2 regions of the Burkholderia sp. F1 genome follow, and region 2 is predicted to be linked to the other one. Evidence: predicted binding sites of a transcription regulator. Region 2 holds the regulator's gene; the other holds the start of a gene.
What was found. The regulator sigma-54, encoded in region 2, starts transcription at its own class of promoters, with help from an activator protein. The targets are predictions, from matches to a motif close to TGGCANGNAANCTGCTTT.
Positions count from the first base shown of each region.

Region 1: a site for sigma-54 is predicted at 2,013-2,030, ahead of exaC (acetaldehyde dehydrogenase ExaC). Genes of this name have one in related genera too.

Region 1 is NZ_CP172421.1:169,456-173,867, forward strand. It holds gene ACFIMZ_RS00735 (MFS transporter) at 1-1,194, shown strand, start outside; gene ACFIMZ_RS00740 (hypothetical protein) at 1,409-1,879, shown strand; gene exaC (acetaldehyde dehydrogenase ExaC) at 2,092-3,618, shown strand; partial or broken gene ACFIMZ_RS00750 (hypothetical protein) at 3,703-3,909, shown strand; gene ACFIMZ_RS00755 (helix-turn-helix domain-containing protein) at 4,188-4,412, shown strand, end outside.
Region 2 is NZ_CP172421.1:3,602,715-3,607,126, forward strand. It holds gene lptA (lipopolysaccharide transport periplasmic protein LptA) at 20-685, shown strand; gene lptB (LPS export ABC transporter ATP-binding protein) at 682-1,458, shown strand; gene ACFIMZ_RS16990 (RNA polymerase factor sigma-54) at 1,624-3,129, shown strand; gene hpf (ribosome hibernation-promoting factor, HPF/YfiA family) at 3,288-3,656, shown strand; gene ACFIMZ_RS17000 (PTS sugar transporter subunit IIA) at 3,846-4,358, shown strand.

The DNA.
Region 1 (4,412 bases), 580 kb from region 2:
GCCGCGGCGGCGCTCGCGGGCGGCACCGCCGCGCTCGCGCAGGAGTTCGACGGCCCGGCGCGCACGCGCGCGTTCAGCCTGCTCGGCACGACGTTCGGGGTCGGCCTCGCATTCGGCCCGGTGCTGGCCGGCTGTTTGATCGAGCGCTACGGCTGGCGCGCGATCTTCATGACGGGCGCGCTGGCCGGCGCGCTGTCGCTCGCATTCGGGCTGCCGCGCATGCGCGAGTCGCGCGACCCGCACGCGTCGGGGCTCGACTGGCCCGGCACCGCCACGTTTACCGCCGCGCTGACGCTGCTCACGTTCGGCGTGATCGAGGCCCCGGAGCGCGGCTGGACGAGCCCGCTCGTCGCCGGGCTGCTGGCCGGCGCGGCGCTGCTCGCGGCCGCGTTCGTCGCGATCGAGACCCGCGTCGCGCGGCCGATGCTCGACCTGTCGCTGTTCCGCATCCCGCGCTTCGTCGGCGTGCAGGTGCTGCCGGTGTCGACCTGCTGCTGCTACATCGTGCTGCTCGTCGTGCTGCCGCTGCGCTTCATCGGCATCGACGGCTTCAGCGAGATCGACGCCGGCTGGCTGATGCTCGCGATCTCCGCGCCGATGCTGGTCGTGCCGCTCGTCGCGGCGACGCTCGCGCGCTGGCTGTCGGCCGGCGTGATTTCCGGCATCGGGCTCGTGATCGCGGCGGCGGGGCTCGTGTGGCTGGGCGTCGCGTTGCGCCACGGCGCGGGGCCGGCGGCGATCGCGCCGATGCTCGCGATCGGCGTCGGCGCCGGAATGCCGTGGGGGTTGATGGACGGGCTGTCGGTGAGCGTCGTGCCGAAGGAGCGCGCCGGGATGGCGACCGGGATCTTCAGCACGACGCGGGTGGCGGGCGAGGGCATCGCGCTCGCGATCGCCGGCGCGGTGCTCGCGACGCTCGCGCAGGCGGGGCTGCGCGCGGCGTCCGTGGCGGGTGCGACGCCCGACGCGATCGTCCGCGCGTCCGCCCGGCTCGCGACCGGCGACCTCGGCGGCGCGGCGGCCGCGTGGCCGGCGGCCGGGCGCGCGGTGCTGCGGCACAGCTACATGCAGGCGTTCGACCATCTGCTGATCGGGCTGGCCGTCGTCACGCTGCTGTGCGCGGCGGTCGTGTTCGTGTTTCTGGGTGGGCGGCGTGGCGTGGAGTCCGGCGATGCATGCGCGCGGCGAGCCTGACTGACGGGCCGCTGCTCGCGAGCCGACGCGTCGTGCCGGCACCGGCGGCGGAGCGTCGCTCAACCGTTGCGCATCGTCGCATTCACAACTTTCGCTTGATTTTTCGGCATCCGTTCCGAAACTGTAAGACGACCGCGCCACGTACACGTCGATCTTTCGGTGAAGGCGATACGCAGCGTCTCGAAGCGCCGTAGAAAGCCACAGGAGAATCGGAATGAATGAGCAAGTCAGTGACGAAGTCGTTCAAAGCACCATCAACGGTGCGATTTTGCGTGCCCGAGGAGGCAAGGGGGACATCGTGGACCAGGTGAGCCGCGCATTTCGATCGTTGCAGTCGCTCCGTCGTACGGACCGCCCGGAAGACATCAATCTTGCCGCCGCCGAGCACTACATGTATGCCCGGTTCCTGGCGGGGGCGACGGGCGACCCGTTGGTCAAGGCAACGCCGACGCTGTACGGGGCGAAGAAACGGGTCTATTTCGCGCTCGGCATTCAGGACAGGATGGCGACCAGCCCCGGCAATCCCGTGTTAGCCCCGAACAGCTCGGTCGAACGTTGGGGACTCAAGGGGGCAAAGGACGGCTTGCGCGACTACTCGGCCGTCAACAATGGACAACCCGCCGATCGTTTCGGCGCGTCGCTCAGCACGTTGCGCGAGGAAGCATTGCGATACAAGCGAGGCTGATGCGCCATGTGCCGCACGCCGCTGTCCGCAATTGGCACAGCGTGACGCGTGCGAGCCGCTGAAAGTGTTCCGAATCGGCACAATCGCCGGGATGGTGGGCGCGCGGTGCGCGCGCGGGCGGGGCGGTGCACGATGGCATGCATGTTGCTGTGTAGTCAACGCGCGCAACCGGCGCCGCAATTGCACAAAGCAAGATGAACAGGAGACATCTGATGAACCCGTTTGACCTGAAACAACTGGGCCTCGACGTCGAATACCCGTATCGCCAGCAGTACGACAACTACATCGGCGGCAAGTGGGTGCCCCCGGTCAAGGGCGAATACTTCGAGAACGTGTCGCCGATCAACGGCCAGCCGTTCTGCCGCATTCCGCGCTCCGGCGCCGACGACATCGAGGTCGCGCTCGACGCGGCCCACGCCGCGCGCCGCAAATGGGGCAAGACGTCCGTGACCGAGCGCGCGAACCTGCTGCTCGCCGCGGCCGACCGGATGGAAAAGAACCTGAAGCTGCTCGCCGTCGCGGAAACGATCGACAACGGCAAGCCGCTGCGCGAGACGATGGCCGCCGACCTGCCGCTCGCCGTCGATCACTTCCGCTATTTCGCGGGCTGCATCCGCGCGCAGGAAGGCGGGATCTCCGAGATCGACGACAACACGGTCGCGTACCACTTCCATGAGCCGCTCGGCGTCGTGGGCCAGATCATCCCGTGGAACTTCCCGCTGCTGATGGCCGCGTGGAAGCTCGCGCCGGCGCTCGCGGCGGGCTGCTGCGTCGTGATGAAGCCGGCCGAGCAGACCCCCGCGTCGGTGCTCGTGCTGATGGAGCTGATCGGCGACCTGTTCCCGCCGGGCGTGATCAACATCGTGAACGGCTTCGGCAAGGAGGCCGGCGAAGCGCTCGCGACGAGCAAGCGCATCGCGAAGATCGCGTTCACGGGCTCGACGCCGGTCGGCAAGCACATCCTGCGCGCCGCCGCCGACAACCTGATCCCGTCGACGGTCGAGCTGGGCGGCAAGAGCCCGAACATCTTCTTCGCCGACGTGCTCGATCAGGACGACGCGTTCCTCGACAAGGCGCTCGAAGGGCTCGCGATGTTCGCGCTGAACCAGGGCGAGGTGTGCACGTGCCCGTCGCGCGTGCTGATCCAGGAGTCGATCTACGAGCGCTTCATCGAGAAGGCGGTCGCGCGCGTCGAGCGCATCAAGGCAGGCCATCCGCTCGACCTGCAGACGATGATCGGCGCGCAGGCGTCGCAGCAGCAGCTCGACAAGATCCTGTCGTACATCGACATCGGCCGCGGCGAAGGCGCGCAATGCCTGACGGGCGGCGAGCGCACGGCGCCGGCGGCCGACCTCGGCACGGGCTACTACGTGAAGCCGACGATGCTGCTCGGCAACAACAAGATGCGCGTGTTCCAGGAAGAGATCTTCGGGCCGGTCGCGTCGGTGATGACGTTCAAGGACGAGCAGGAAGCGATCGAGCTCGCGAACGACACGTTCTACGGCCTCGGCGCGGGCGTGTGGACGCGCAACGGCACGCGCGCGTACCGGATGGGCCGCGAGATCGAGGCCGGCCGCGTGTGGACCAACTGCTACCACCTGTATCCCGCGCACGCGGCGTTCGGCGGCTACAAGCAGTCGGGGATCGGCCGCGAGACGCACAAGACGGCGCTGTCGAACTACCAGCAGACGAAGTGCCTGCTGGTCAGCTACCAGGCCGAGGCGCTCGGGTTCTTCTGATCGCCGTTGGCGCGGGCGCGCGCCGTTCGCGTTCGCGCGCCGGCGCGCGTCAGCCCGCGCCGGCGCGTCCCGCGAGGAGCCGACATGGCGGAACCGATTCGATCGATTTCCCGGGATCCGGTGTTTCACGACGGCGAGCTCGACGCGCATCGCCGCTTCGGCGTCGTCACGACGCGGCTGAGCATCGGCGTGCGGCATTTCATCGAGACGCAACCGTTCATGTTCGTCGGCGCCGGCCGCGGCGGCCGTGCGCCCGTGACCTGCGACAACGTGCAGTCGATGCGCGACGCGCGCGTCGTGCGGCTGCGGCCGGGAGACGGCGCGTGATCCGGCGGGTCTTCCAGTGCGGCGCGTCGAACGGCAACCGCGCCAGCGCCGCATGCGCAACGGGCGGGCGGCGCTCGCGCGGCTGCACCAGCCGGGTGCGCGTCGTGCGGCATCGCGGTCAGCCCGAATTGCGCGTTCGGGCACGGTGTCGTTGAATGACGGGCTTGTGCCGGGGCCTGTCCGCGATTCGGCACGGGACTTGCGTGACATGCGCGGTTCCGGACGGTTGAAGGAGAAACACGATGAGTGAACGAGTGGAGCGTGCCGGCGAGCCGACGGCCGAGGACACGCAACGCAGCGCGCAAGGCGGTGACGTGCCGGCCGGGCAGGCCGTCGTCAGCGTCGCGCACGACGCCGACGAGCAGGCGCGCAACCTGATCGGCTGGCGGCAGACCTACGACCAGCTCGCGGCGGGCCGCTTCGTCGGCACGCTGACCGAGCTGCCGCTCGACACGATGAAGCTGTTT
Region 2 (4,412 bases):
TCATCCCACGCGTGACTGCATGAACGAATCGTTCCCGTGTCAGATTTACGGCGGCGCCCGGCGCGTCGCCCGCGCCGCGCTCGCCGCGACGCTCGTGGCGCTCCCGCTGGTCGGGCTGGCGCCGCTCGCCCATGCCGAAAAGGCCGATCAGGGCAAGCCGATCAACGTCGAAGCGGACAACCTGACCTACGACGACCTGAAGCAGGTCACCATCGCGACCGGCAACGTCGTGATCACGAAGGGCACGATCATCATCAAGGGTGATCGCGTCGAAGTGCGGCAGGATCCGGAAGGCTATCAGTACGCGACCTCATACGGCAGCGGCAAGAAGCACGCGTCGTTCCGCCAGAAGCGCGAAGGGCTCGACGAATACATCGACGGCGACTCGGAACGCATCGACTACGACGGCAAGCAGGACCTGACGACCCTCACGACCGCCGCGACCGTGCGCCGCCTGCAGGGCACGTCGACGATCGCCGACACCGTGCACGGCAGCGTGGTCACCTACGACGGCCAGCGCGACTTCTACACCGCGCGCGGCGGCAAGGACGTCGCGGCGCCGGGCAACCCGAACGGCCGCGTGCGCGCGATGCTGTCGCCGCGCAGCGGCGGCCCCGCCCCGCTGAACGGCGCGCCGGCCAAGCTGGCGCCGTCGACCACGATCCAGGGGGCGCCGGGCCAATGAATGCGTTACCGAACCGCCAGCCGGCCGGCACCAGCAGCTCGCTCGTCGTCCGCAACCTGAAGAAGCGCTACGGCTCGCGCACGGTCGTCAAGGACGTGTCGCTCGACGTGAAGAGCGGCGAAGTCGTCGGCCTGCTCGGCCCGAACGGCGCCGGCAAGACCACGTCGTTCTACATGATCGTCGGGCTCGTGCCGCTCGACGCGGGCGAGATCTCGCTGAACGGCAGCTCGATCAGCCTGCTGCCGATCCACAAGCGCGCGTCGCTGGGGCTGTCGTACCTGCCGCAGGAAGCGTCGGTGTTCCGCAAGCTGACCGTCGAGGAGAACATCCGCGCGGTGCTCGAGCTGCAGCACGACGACGGCGGCAAGCGCCTGTCGAAGGACGCGATCGCGTCGCGCACCGAGGCGCTGCTCGACGAGCTGCAGATCGGCCACTTGCGCGAGAATCCGGCGCTGTCGCTGTCCGGCGGCGAACGTCGCCGTGTCGAGATCGCGCGCGCGCTCGCGACCAACCCGAGCTTCATCCTGCTCGACGAGCCGTTCGCGGGCGTCGACCCGATCGCGGTGCTCGAGATCCAGAAGATCGTCAAGTTCCTGAAGCAGCGCAACATCGGCGTGCTGATCACGGACCACAACGTCCGCGAAACGCTCGGCATCTGCGACCACGCGTACATCATCAGCGACGGCACCGTGCTCGCCGCCGGCGCGCCGAGCGAAATCATCGAGAACGAAAGCGTGCGCCGCGTCTATCTCGGCGAACATTTCCGCATGTAACCCGTTGTCGAGAACGCGCCCCGCCCGGTCACGCCGCGCGGGGCCGCGCCCCGTTTTACAGTCCCGTTCGCGGTCCATTCCCGGCAGGACTGACGCCGCGCGTAATCGCGGATGGCTCAAGGCGCCTGGGTCGTGGCAAACTCCCGGTATGACTCCCTCCCTGCCATGAAAGCCAGCCTTCAACTCCGCCTGTCGCAACACCTGGCGCTGACGCCGCAACTGCAGCAGTCGATCCGGCTCCTGCAGCTGTCGACGCTCGAACTGCAACAGGAAGTGGCGATGGCGGTCGCCCAGAATCCGCTGCTCGAGAGCGACGACGAATGGATCGCGAGCCCGCTGCGCGTTGCCGCGGATGGTTCGCTGATCGCGCAGACGCCGCCCGCGTCGAACCCCGAGCCGATGGCGGCCACGAACGGCGCCGGCCAGACCGGCGAGCGCACCGAACGCGACGAGCCGGCCGCTGCGGACGACTATGACGGCTACGCGTCCGGCGACAGCGACGGCCCGCAATGGAACCTCGACGAATTCGGCCGCGCGAGCGGCGCGTCAGATGACGACGACCTGCCGCCGCTGCAGGTCCAGGAAGCGGCGACGTCGTTGCGCGACCACCTGTCCGCGCAGCTGCGCGTCACGCAGGCCGGGCCGCGCGACCGCGCGCTCGTGATGTTCCTGATCGAATCGCTCGACGACGACGGCTACCTGACCGCAACGCTCGACGAGGTGCTCGCCGACCTGCCGCCCGAACTCGAAGTCGATTGCGACGAACTGAACGCCGCGCTCGCGCTGCTGCACAGCTTCGACCCGGCCGGGGTCGGGGCCCGCTCGGCGTCCGAGTGCCTGAAGCTGCAGCTGCTGCGGCTCGATCCGTCCCCGACGCGCACGCTCGCGCTCGAGATCGTGTCGCAATATCTCGAGCTGCTCGCCGCGCGCGACTTCACGCGGTTGCGCAAGCACCTGAAGGCGAACGACGACGCGCTGCGCGACGCGCACGCGCTGATCCGCTCGCTGGAGCCGTTCCCCGGCGCCGCGTACGGCAAGGCCGAAGCGGACTACGTCGTGCCCGACATCATCGTGAAGAAGGTCGGCCAGGGCTGGCAGGCGGAGTTGAATCCCGAAGTCGTGCCGCGCCTGCGGATCAACAATCTCTACGCGAACATCCTGCGCAACAGCCGCGGCGATCCGTCCGCGGGTTCGCTCAAGCAGCAGCTGCAGGAAGCGCGCTGGCTGATCAAGAATATCCAGCAGCGGTTCGACACGATCCTGCGAGTTGCACAGGCTATTGTCGAACGTCAGAAGAATTTCTTTGCGCACGGCGAAATCGCCATGCGCCCCTTGGTTTTGCGGGAAATAGCTGATACGCTGGGCCTACACGAGTCGACTGTCAGCCGTGTGACAACCGGGAAGTACATGCTGACCCCGTTCGGGACGCTTGAATTTAAGTACTTCTTCGGATCTCACGTCTCGACCGACACAGGTGGCGCCGCATCGTCGACTGCCATCCGTGCCCTCATCAAGCAACTGATAGGAGCCGAAGACCCAAAATCGCCTCTTTCGGACAGCCGAATTGCCGAACTGCTGGCAGAACAAGGCTTCGTGGTCGCGCGCCGCACGGTTGCCAAGTATCGCGAAGCCCTCAAGATCCCGGCAGTAAATCTGCGCAAGTCTCTTTAAGCCTGCTGCCTGCCCGGCGGCAGGCGTGTTCCGGCCACCGCGCATACGGGGAACTGGCCGGGCGACCTGTCCGCCATCTGCCGCACCGTGCGGCACGGGCATGTCGACCGGAGCGCCGCCTCGATGCGGCCGCGTGGTCACTCGCTTGGAGAAGCACTATGAACCTGAAGATCAGTGGACATCATCTCGAAGTCACGCCTGCAATTCGCGAATACGTGATCACCAAGCTGGACCGGGTGCTACGGCATAGCGATCAGGTGATCGATGGCACTGTGATCCTCTCGGTCGACAACCACAAGGAAAAGGACAAGCAGCAACGCGCGGAAATCAATCTGCATCTGAAGGGCAAGGATATCTTCGTCGAAAGCGCAAACGGCAACCTGTACGCAGCAATCGACCTGCTGATCGACAAGCTGGACCGCCAGGTCGTGAAGCACATGGAGCGCCTGCAAACGCATGCGCATGATCCGATCAAGCTTCAGCCGGCGGTCGAGCAGTTCGAACAGATCGAAGTGCCGCCGCAATAACCTGCCATGCCGCATCGCCACGCCGCCCGGTTCGCCGGGCGGTTTTTTTTGTGTCCGGCGCAGCGCCGCCCGCATCCGCGCCACGCTCGCGCCCGTGTTCTATAATGCTTCGGTTATTGCCGGGGGGCGTTGGGTACGGTCGCCGTGCCTTGCAGGTCTCCATCGCCTAACGCCTTGATATTGCCAAACATGGAAAATCAGTCTGCCGCCGCGAGGAGACCCCAGGCCGCCCTATCGCCTGCCAACATGAATCGCCTAGCCAAAATCCTGCCCCTAGAGAACGTCGTCATCGACCTCTCCGTCACCAGCAAGAAACGCGTCTTCGAACAAGCCGGGCTGATCTTCGAGAATCAGAACGGCATCGCCCGCAGCACCGTCACGGACAACCTGTTCGCGCGCGAGCGCCTCGGCTCGACCGGGCTCGGCGAAGGCGTCGCGATTCCGCACGGGCGCATCAAGGGCCTCAAGCATCCACTCGCCGCGTTCGTGCGGCTCGCCGATCCGATTCCGTTCGAGGCGCCCGACGGCCAGCCCGTTTCGCTCCTGATCTTCCTGCTCGTTCCCGAGCAAGCCACCCAGCAGCATCTCGAGATCCTGTCGGAAATCGCACAGCTGCTGTCCGACCGCGATGCGCGCGAGCGTCTGCACAACGAACCGGATCGCGCCGAGTTGCACAGCCTGCTCACTCAGTGGCAACCTTGAGTTGATCCGGGCGGTACATTTTCCCGAACGAGGCGGCACGCGCCGCCGTCCCGG